Regions from separate parts of the Arthrobacter sp. NPDC056493 genome, predicted to be linked through region 4. Evidence: predicted binding sites of a transcription regulator. Region 4 holds the regulator's gene; each other region holds the start of a gene.
What was found. The regulator LexA, encoded in region 4, represses DNA repair genes until DNA is damaged. The targets are predictions, from matches to a motif close to TCGAACANNTGTTCGA.

Region 1 (2,194 bases), on a different contig from region 4:
CATCAGCGCGGAGCTCCGACAGTGTGCCGGGTTCAGCATCAGGGCGCGGCCCGGGAAGGCCCCTGAGCTCTGCAGCCCGCACGCTGGCCTGCCGCGCATCGCGGTCGAGCCCATTGAAAATGGCCATCCCGACGTCCGCAGTGAGGAAGGCGGAGAGCGTGCACATGCCGTCCGGCTCGGCCGAGAACCAAACGCCGCGCTCACGCTGGGCAGCCTCTTTACGGGCCGCGAGGCTCTCGGGGTGCAGGCTCTCCCGCAGCCGACGCAGGCATGCGCGGAATTCGGACGTTGTGCGGCGGCGGCCTTGCCGTGTCCGCGTTCGCCGCAGGGCAACCGTAGCGAATTTTTCGGCCTGCTCTGCGGGGAGGGAGCGGGCCTGATCGAGGATAACCCGGGCGTGCGCTTCGGTAATCTCGCCTGCCTGGACCGCCTCAAGGACCTCCCACTGGGCCGTGGTCAGATCCGCTGCGTCGTTCAGGAAACGCGCGGCCGTGCCTTCCGAGAGGGCACAGGCGGTGGACACCTCCGTGACAGCAAGCGCATGCGTTTCGTCCCCACCGAACCGTACCGGCTGGTTCTCTTGCCGCCGGGGCGATTCCTCGCCAATCGCTTCTTCGACCCGCGCCAGGGCCCCCATTTTCACGCCCGTTGCCCAGGCGATGAGCCGGTCGGTCGACTCCACCACGCCGAGTGCTTCGTCGGCGGTGAGGAAGGAGGCGAGCGGAACGCTCACGGTGCCGGCGAGCAGTGAATCCTCCCGGTCCGTGAAGTCGACAGCCGGAATCCACGTCTCATCGTCGGTGACGAATGCCTGGACCTCCACGCCTCTCCCCCTCCCGGAAGAAGTGCCGGCACTTCTTCCTACCGGACACTTTCAGGCTAGGGGGAGGGTCTGACATTTAATGCTGCGGGTTCAGGGCCCGCGAAAAAAGTACTGGACGTGGCCGGGGTCACAGCGCTACTGTTGAACCAGCACGCAGATTGTTTGACAATAAAACAACCAAACCACGACGGCGGCCCGGAACTCACGCCGCCCCTCACCTCCCCGACCGGCAGCCCACCGCCGCCGGCCACAAAAATTCCTTCGAGCTGCGGACGGCCCCTTGATGCCGCCGCCAGCCCGGTAACCCCATTCCCGTAAAGAGGGTTTAGACAATGACCAAAACAAGCAAGATCGTCCTTGCTGTCCTCGACATCGCCGTACTGTCCGCAACCGCAGGCTTCTTCGGCAGCGGCTTCCGCGGCAACAGCGCCGCCGCTTCCACCGGCTCGGCGCAGGGCACGTTCATCGAGGAAATCAAGAAGCGCGGCGAACTCCGCGTCGGCGTTGCCATCGCTCCGCCCATGACCGTCCAGCAGGCCGACGGCACACTGGGCGGACCCAACCTCATTCCGCTGGAGGAACTGGCCAAGCAGCTCGGCGTGAAGCTGGTGCCTGTTGCCGCGGAATGGAAGAACATCGTGGCCGGCCTGCAGGCCAACCGCTACGACTTCGCAGCAAACCTCGATTACACCGTGGAGCGGTCACTGGCGATCTCCTTCACGAACCCCGTCTACGAGTACCCCGGCGTGTTCGTGGTGAAGGCCACCTCGCCACACACCACCTCTGACCAGATCATCCAGAGCGGCGGCCAGATCGCTACCGCCCAGGGCGCAGCTCCGGAAGCCACGTTGAAGGGCCTGACGTCCAAGATCATGCCCATGGATTCCTACTCGAACGCCATCTCCGCCATCCAGGCCGGCCGCGCGGTCGCCGAATTCACGGACCTTCCCACCGCTGAATCGCAGGCCCAGGCAGACAAGACGCTGAAGATCGTCGTCCCGGATCCGGAGATCTACTCGGGCACCGCCGCGTACGGTGTGCCAGCCGGCGTCGACGCCCGCTCGATGCAGATCGTCAACATCGCCATCGAGCGTGCACAGAAGAGCGGCAAGCTCGCCCAGGCCTACACCAAGGTCAACTACTTCGAGGTGGACAACCTCGGCGACCTGAAGAAGTAGTGACCTGCCAAGAAATGATCTGGCAAGAAGTCACCCGGCAAGGAGCCAAGACATCATGAACTACAACTTCGACTGGGACGTGGTTGCCCGGGCAGTGCCTGCAATGATGCAGGGCCTTGGAATCACCCTCCAGATCACCCTCATCACCGTCGTCATCAGCATGGTCCTCGCCGTCCCCGTGGCCGTGGGACGC
Region 2 (2,194 bases), on a different contig from region 4:
TCGCGGGAACGCTGAAGGGCGACGACGCCGAAGTGCGGGCCCCGGGGCGCGTGGAGCGGGTCATCGAGCACGTGCGCCTGGCCGCCGAGAAAAAAGAAATCGACCCGGACATCGTGGAAACCACGTACCGGGCCATGATCTCGAAGTTCATCGAGCTTGAGATGAAAATCCACAACGACAACAGCTGATCAGTTGTCTCTGGCTGTAGCCGTTTTCTGGCGGCGGCCGGTTTCAGGCCTCAGACAGGCGCGCCGAGGCGCGGGGCCGGCTGATCGGGCTGCTGCCCGGTGCCGCACGCGGGGGCGCTGACCCTCTAGAGCTTCTCCTCAACGGGCACGCCGGACTGGAATTCCCGCCCGTCGGCCTCGCTGAACGCGGACATGAGGTGGCTCTTGTCGAGCCCCAGTACCGTGCTCATGGGGAAGTTGCCTGTGATGGTGTTGCCCGAGTGCTCAACGCTGCTGAGGTCGAAGTTCTCCTCCGTGCCGTCATGGCTGAAGGAGTAGATCGAGACCGCCTCGCCGTTCATGAACTCGATTCCCAGCCTCCGTTGATGTGAATAATCCGGAGTGGCAGCCACGAGCCCCACCACGAAGGCGCCCGATGCTGGAATGTTGCCGTCGATATCGAACTTGGCCACCAATGTGCTTTCTTTGGCGGCGATGCTTACCTGCTTCAGGAGCGCGTCATTGGAACTCATGGGACCATCCTGCCCTGTGAGCCGCCGTCCGTCCACACCCATCTAGGTTTTGTCTGCGGCCCGGCGTAGACTGGAACTATTCGAATACATATTCGAATTACTGTGTAAATTCTGCTGCGTATTTTCTGCAGGATGAGATTGGTATCCGGAGGCACCCATGGGAACGTTCAGCGAGTCTGTTGACGTCGTCTGCGCGCCTACCGGTGAGCCGGCGGAGCTTCGGTGGGGCGGCAGGGAGTACCGGGTCTGTGCTGAACCCTTGCGCTGGTACGAGCGCCGCCAGTGGTGGGCCGAAGAACGGCGTGCACCACTGGGGAGCGGCCCCGGGCTTGTAGACCATGAGATCTGGCGGGTGCAGGTCATGCCTGCAGGCAGAAGTACCCCGACTGAAGCTCCGGCTGCAGAACCGACGGAACCACTAACCCTTGACCTGGTGCGGCATACCGGCAGCGGACGCTGGCGGCTGCTCCGCATCCACGACGCCCTCCGGCCAAAAGACGCACTCCAACACAAATCAGCATGAGCTTCACTCACCTACACGTTTCCACCGCCTTCAGTGCCCACTATGGTGTCTCCTGGCCAGATGAACTCGCCCAGGCTGCAGCCGCCCAGGGCGCAACTGCCCTCGGGTGCACGGACCGGGACGGCCTGTATGGCACCGTCAAACACCTCAAGGCATGCATGGCTGCAGGGATTGACCCAGTGGTCGGCGTGGACCTGTCGGTGTTCGACGACGACGGGGACCACGAGGACGGGTTGCCTGATGCCCGGGTTTCCAAAACACGGTTCTCGGCAGACCGCGTCACCGGGCGTGTCGTGGTGCTTGCGCACGGACACAATAACGGCGCAGGATACAAGGCACTGTGCCGGCTGATCTCCGACGCCCATGCCCGCACCACGGGCAAGGCTGGGGGAACGGTACCCGTTGCCGTCACCAGGGCGGAACTCGCCTCCCGCGTCCTGGACCCGGAAACCCTGAAACCGGTGCTCACCGTTCTGTTGGGCCCGGATTCCGACGTCGGCCTGGCACTCGGCGGCCGGCGGTACCTCCGGCCACGCACCCTGTTCAAGGGTTGGCTGGACGCCATGCCGGCAGGAAGCATCGCAGCAGAGATCGTCACCCACCTCAGTGCACCTGGGGAGCCCCTAAGCACGGCCCATGCGGTCCGCATGCTCAAACTGGCCCAGGAGTACAGCGTGCCGGCCGTACTTACCAACGCAGTCCGTTACTGCGAGGAGGACGGGGCTGCCACCGCAGACGTCCTGGATTCCGCCCGCACGCTGAAGTCTCTTCCCGAGCTCTGCGCCGCGCCGCTGCTCCAGCCGAATGGGCAGGGCTGGCTGAAAACCCCGGACCAAATGGTGGAGCTGGGCAAGGAAATTATCCACGCCGCCGGCTACGGGACCGCCGATCTCCAGGTGCTGCTCGCGCAGACAGAGGCGCTCGCTGACCGTTGCCGCATGGACCCCGAGTCTGACATGGGCTGGAAGCAG
Region 3 (2,194 bases), on a different contig from region 4:
AGACGGCATACTTCGGCTCCGAACGCGGAGTGGGTGCTGATGTACCGGGGCGGACTGACCCGCCCCCGGATCGCCGCGCTCACCAGGGCCCCCGCCTCGACCATCAGCTACCACCTGTCCGTGGCGCTGGCCGCCGACCCCGGGCTCCAGGCAGCCCACGAACAGGCCGCCGGCACATCGACGCCACAGGTGAGCGTGCTGGGGCTGGCGCGGATGCGCCAGCTCGTGGCCCTGGTCCAGGAAACCGGCCGTTACCCCACCCGTACAGCCATTGATGCTACGGAGCGGATGTTGGCGTCCTGGTGGGAGCGGCGCCGCCGCGACGCCGCGGCCGGGACACTCGCACCGGCCTACCGTGACGGGCTTGCCTTACTCCCGGACTGGCAACGGCCACCACGGCCAGTGGCCGACGAGGCCAGATGGCAGGACCGGCTCACCGCCCTGGCCCGGTACCGGGCCGCGGGGCACGACTGGCCGCGGCACAAGGCAGTCGTGACCGGCGAAGAACACGACCTGGGCGTCTGGATCCACGTCCAGCGCCAAAAGGCGCGCCGCGGCGAACTCGAACCAGCCAAAGCACGGACCCTGGACGAGGCGCTGCCGGGCTGGCGCACCGGACGGCAACGTGGCCGGAAACCCCACAACAGCCCCAGCGCCCCAGACAGCTGAGCCGGAGACGGAGACGCCAGGCATTAGTACTCTGGCTGTGGACTCTCATTTACCGAAAGGGGATACGGAAATGAGCCTCAGACGTCTCTTTCAACGCAAGGCAGCGGCCGCCCCCGGCCGCGGACCCGCCCCAGACCTCCCCGCCGAGCCCCCGGCGCCCTCGAAGGCTCCGCTGTCGGCCGAGCAGGAAGAAGACCTGCGCAGCGCCTGGGCCCAGCTGACCGAGGCAGCAGAGCGCTCAAAGGTGGTCAGCTTCCGTGCCTGCACCCGCGCCGGAGGATCCTGGACGGAAAACCCGGCAGCGGTCCGGGCGATCGCGGTCACCCTCCGCGACTTCCCAAAGGACGGCGCGCAACCTACCTGAGCGGGTGAACGGGTTGTGCCCGTTGGGGGCAGGTGGAGCCCTCCGCACAGCTCAAAGCTGTCCCCATTGGGTACAACCCGGGCCGGTCCTCCGCCAGCATCGGATGCAATCTGAGGCGGGGCGTTCGGTTGTCAGTCCCCGGCGCTACACTTGAAACCTATCGAACATATATTCGAAAAAGGTGTGTTGTGGGCGTTGTTATTGGCCCCCGCGTGATAGATGCGGGCGTCTCATTGTTATCGGTGCTGGTCTCCCCGGTGCCGGTCGCTGCCGGGTACCCGTCGCCGGCGCAGGACTACTTCGACGGCCGGATCGACCTGAACGAGCACCTGATCAAGGACATCACCAGCACCTACGTCGTCCGCGTGACCGGGGAATCCATGGAGGGCGCGGGAATCAGCGACGGGGACGAACTGATCGTGAACCGGGCACTGGAACCCACCGACGGGTGCGTGGTCGTCGCGGTCCTGGACGGTGAGCTGACGATCAAGCGGCTGCGGATCACGCCCGCCGGGGTGGTGCTGCAGGCAGAGAACCCGTCCTACCCGGACATCCGCGTCCCGGCCCTGGCCGACCTCACCATCTGGGGTGTCGCGACCCGGTGCCTGCACCATGTCTAACGCGCGCTTTTCCGTTACACGGGAGCCGTGCGGGCAGGGGGCCGACAGTGTCTAGGCCGGCACTGATGCGGCGGATGCCGCAGATCGCGCACGTGGACGTGAACTGCTTCTACGCCTCCGCGGAACGGGCGTTCAACCCGTCCCTGGAGCACAAACCCGTCATCGTCCTCTCCAACAACGATGGGTGCGCGGTCACCCGCTCCCCCGAGGCCAAGGCCCTGGGCATCCCCATGGGCGAGCCCTGGTTCAAACTCGCCCCCAGGGCCAAGGAATGGGGCCTCGTCGCGCTCTCGTCCAACTACGAGCTCTACGGGGACATCAGCGCCCGGGTCATGGAACTGCTGGGCCGATACTCGGCCTGGCTGGAGGTCTACAGCATCGACGAGGCCTTCCTCGGCGTCAAAGGCTCCCCTGCCGAGCTGCTGGCCCTGGGCCGGTCCATGAAAGCCGCGGTCCGGCGGAACGTCGGCGTGCCCGTCTGCGTCGGGATCGCCCCGACCAAGACCATCGCGAAACTGGCCAACAAATGGGCCAAGAACAA
Region 4 (2,194 bases):
TCTGCTGGAGGACCTCATTGGAGCCGTTGGCTGCCCAGAGATTGTCCGCACTGAGTCCGTGGCCGAGGTATTCCGCCAGCGCTTCCCGGAGTTCGGTGAATTCGCGGTCGGGGTAGCGGTTGAGTCCCGTGGCGGCCTCGCTTACGGCCGCGGTAATGGCCGCCTGCACGTCGGCGGGCACACCATGAGTGTTCTCGTTGACGTTGAGCAGGATCGGAACGTCAAGCTGCGGGGCGCCGTAAGGGGACAGCCCCCTCAGGTTGGTCCGCAGGGGCAGTCGGTTCAGTCGCTCAAGCTGGTCAGTCACCTAGACAGTTTAAGTAACCCGGAGGGCTGGCCGGAAACTGTGACGGTCCCGAAGCCCACGGAACCGCGCGCCGGCACTATTTGCCGGCGTTATTTGTTGGCACAAGTTATTTGTTGGGCACAAACAGCTGCTGCCCGGGCATGACCTTCCCGGCCTGAAGGTCGTTGAGCTGGACGATGTCCGCAATGACGTCGCGGGGATCGCGGCCCGGATCGACTTTTCCGGCGATGGCCCAGAGTGATTCGCCGGGCTGCACCGTAACCGAAACCGTCGGCGTGACAGACAGGCCGCTGGCACTGTCCGCTGCTTTGGCCGGCGAGTTAAGGAGCCCGGTCAGCGACAGGAGCACGGCGGCGAGCATGACAAGCGGCAGCCCGATGAGGACAATCCGGCCGCGGCGGGTGAGGCGAAGGCGCGGCGGCTTACCGGGCCGGGACACTCCGCGGGACTGGGTTATTGCTGTTGAAGCTGACATGGCGTGAGCCCTCCTGGACCAAGTTGTACTGCCTCGCGTTCGAATAGACAGTTCGAACATCGGGCTGAAAAACCGCCCTCACTAGAACACATGTTCGAACTTTGCTTTTCCTAAGTTTTAGCACCTATCAACGAATTAAGTCGAGACTCGCTAGAACAAATGTTTGAAAAAGCCCTATGGCTGGCCTACGTTGGAAATCACAGAACAACCACATCTGCAGTTGATCAGCAGGGTCTGACATTTTTCAGGCCGGAAGTTCCCGGCCACCAGCTAGCGCGGCCGGGAGGAACGGAAAGGCGTTGGCGAACATGGCAGCACAGGCCTCTGACGGCAAGGCTCCCCAGCGCAGCCCGCGGTCTCAGCGGACCCCCAAGGGACTTACGCTCCGCCAGAAGAAGATCCTGGAAACCATCCAGCGCTCGGTCAACGAGAACGGCTACCCGCCGTCGATGCGGGAAATCGGCGACACCGTTGGCCTTGCCAGCCTGTCCAGCGTGACCCATCAGCTCTCCCAGCTGGAAAAGCTTGGCTACCTGCGGCGGGACCCCAAACGGCCGCGCGCCATGGAGGTCCTCATGCCGCTGACCCTGGATGCAGGGACGGCCAAATCCGGCGGCGCGGACAAGGCCCCGGCGTTGGGCACGGCAGGCGGCTCCGTGTCCGAACTGCCCAGCGCGATGGACACCGCCATGGTCCCGCTGGTCGGCCGGATTGCCGCCGGCGGCCCCATCCTGGCGGACCAGATGGTGGAGGACCTGATGCCGCTGCCCCGCCAGCTGGTGGGCCACGGTGAACTCTTCATGCTCAAGGTCGCCGGCGACTCCATGGTGGACGCCGCCATCTGCGACGGAGACTGGGTTGTGGTCCGGCGGCAAAGCGATGCGGTTAATGGTGACATCGTCGCGGCGCTGCTCGATGACGAAGCCACGGTCAAGACCTTCCGGCAGCGGGACGGCCACACCTGGCTGCTTCCGCAGAACACGCAGTACGAACCCATCCTCGGCGACCACGCCGTGGTCATGGGCAAGGTGGTTTCCGTGCTCCGCTCGCTGTAGCAGCTGGGGCTTGTCGGCACAAAACCTTCTGCCCCGGGCTGTAACAGCCCGGGGCGTCCTTATGCCTGCGCGCCGGCGAGCCTTTCGAGGGCCGCCACGGCAGTCTTCCGGTCTGTCGTCGGCCAGAACGGCGGCAGTGCGGCCCGCAGGAACCCGCCATAGCGTTCCGTGGACAGCCGGGAATCCAGCACCGCCACCACGCCCTTGTCAGACGTGGACCGGATGAGCCGTCCCGCCCCCTGGGCAAGCCTGATCGCCGCGTGCGTGGCGGATACGGACATGAAGCCGTTGCCGCCGGCCTGGGCAACGGCCCGGGACCGTGCGGTCATCAGCGGGTCGTCGGGGCGCGGGAAGGGA

Region 1: a site for LexA is predicted at 1,073-1,088, ahead of ACFQ50_RS12350 (DUF222 domain-containing protein). Genes of this name have one in related genera too.
Region 2: a site for LexA is predicted at 781-796, ahead of ACFQ50_RS20350 (DUF6504 family protein). Genes of this name have one in related genera too.
Region 3: a site for LexA is predicted at 1,194-1,209, ahead of ACFQ50_RS23875 (LexA family protein). Genes of this name have one in related genera too.

The regions. Positions count from the first base shown of each region.
Region 1 covers NZ_JBHTSL010000026.1:43,138-45,331, forward strand. The annotation lists gene ACFQ50_RS12350 (DUF222 domain-containing protein) at 1-823, opposite strand, end outside; gene ACFQ50_RS12355 (substrate-binding periplasmic protein) at 1,156-2,001, shown strand; gene ACFQ50_RS12360 (amino acid ABC transporter permease) at 2,057-2,194, shown strand, end outside.
Region 2 covers NZ_JBHTSL010000064.1:7,063-9,256, reverse strand. The annotation lists gene ACFQ50_RS20360 (chorismate mutase) at 1-188, shown strand, start outside; gene ACFQ50_RS20355 (hypothetical protein) at 314-700, opposite strand; gene ACFQ50_RS20350 (DUF6504 family protein) at 858-1,223, shown strand; gene ACFQ50_RS20345 (DNA polymerase III subunit alpha) at 1,220-2,194, shown strand, end outside.
Region 3 covers NZ_JBHTSL010000101.1:334-2,527, forward strand. The annotation lists gene ACFQ50_RS23865 (helicase associated domain-containing protein) at 1-669, shown strand, start outside; gene ACFQ50_RS23870 (hypothetical protein) at 740-1,033, shown strand; gene ACFQ50_RS23875 (LexA family protein) at 1,222-1,653, shown strand; partial or broken gene ACFQ50_RS23880 (Y-family DNA polymerase) at 1,719-2,194, shown strand, end outside.
Region 4 covers NZ_JBHTSL010000034.1:5,577-7,770, forward strand. The annotation lists gene ACFQ50_RS14360 (histidinol-phosphate transaminase) at 1-307, opposite strand, end outside; gene ACFQ50_RS14365 (LysM peptidoglycan-binding domain-containing protein) at 414-782, opposite strand; gene lexA (transcriptional repressor LexA) at 1,091-1,837, shown strand; gene ACFQ50_RS14375 (ATP-dependent DNA helicase) at 1,897-2,194, opposite strand, start outside.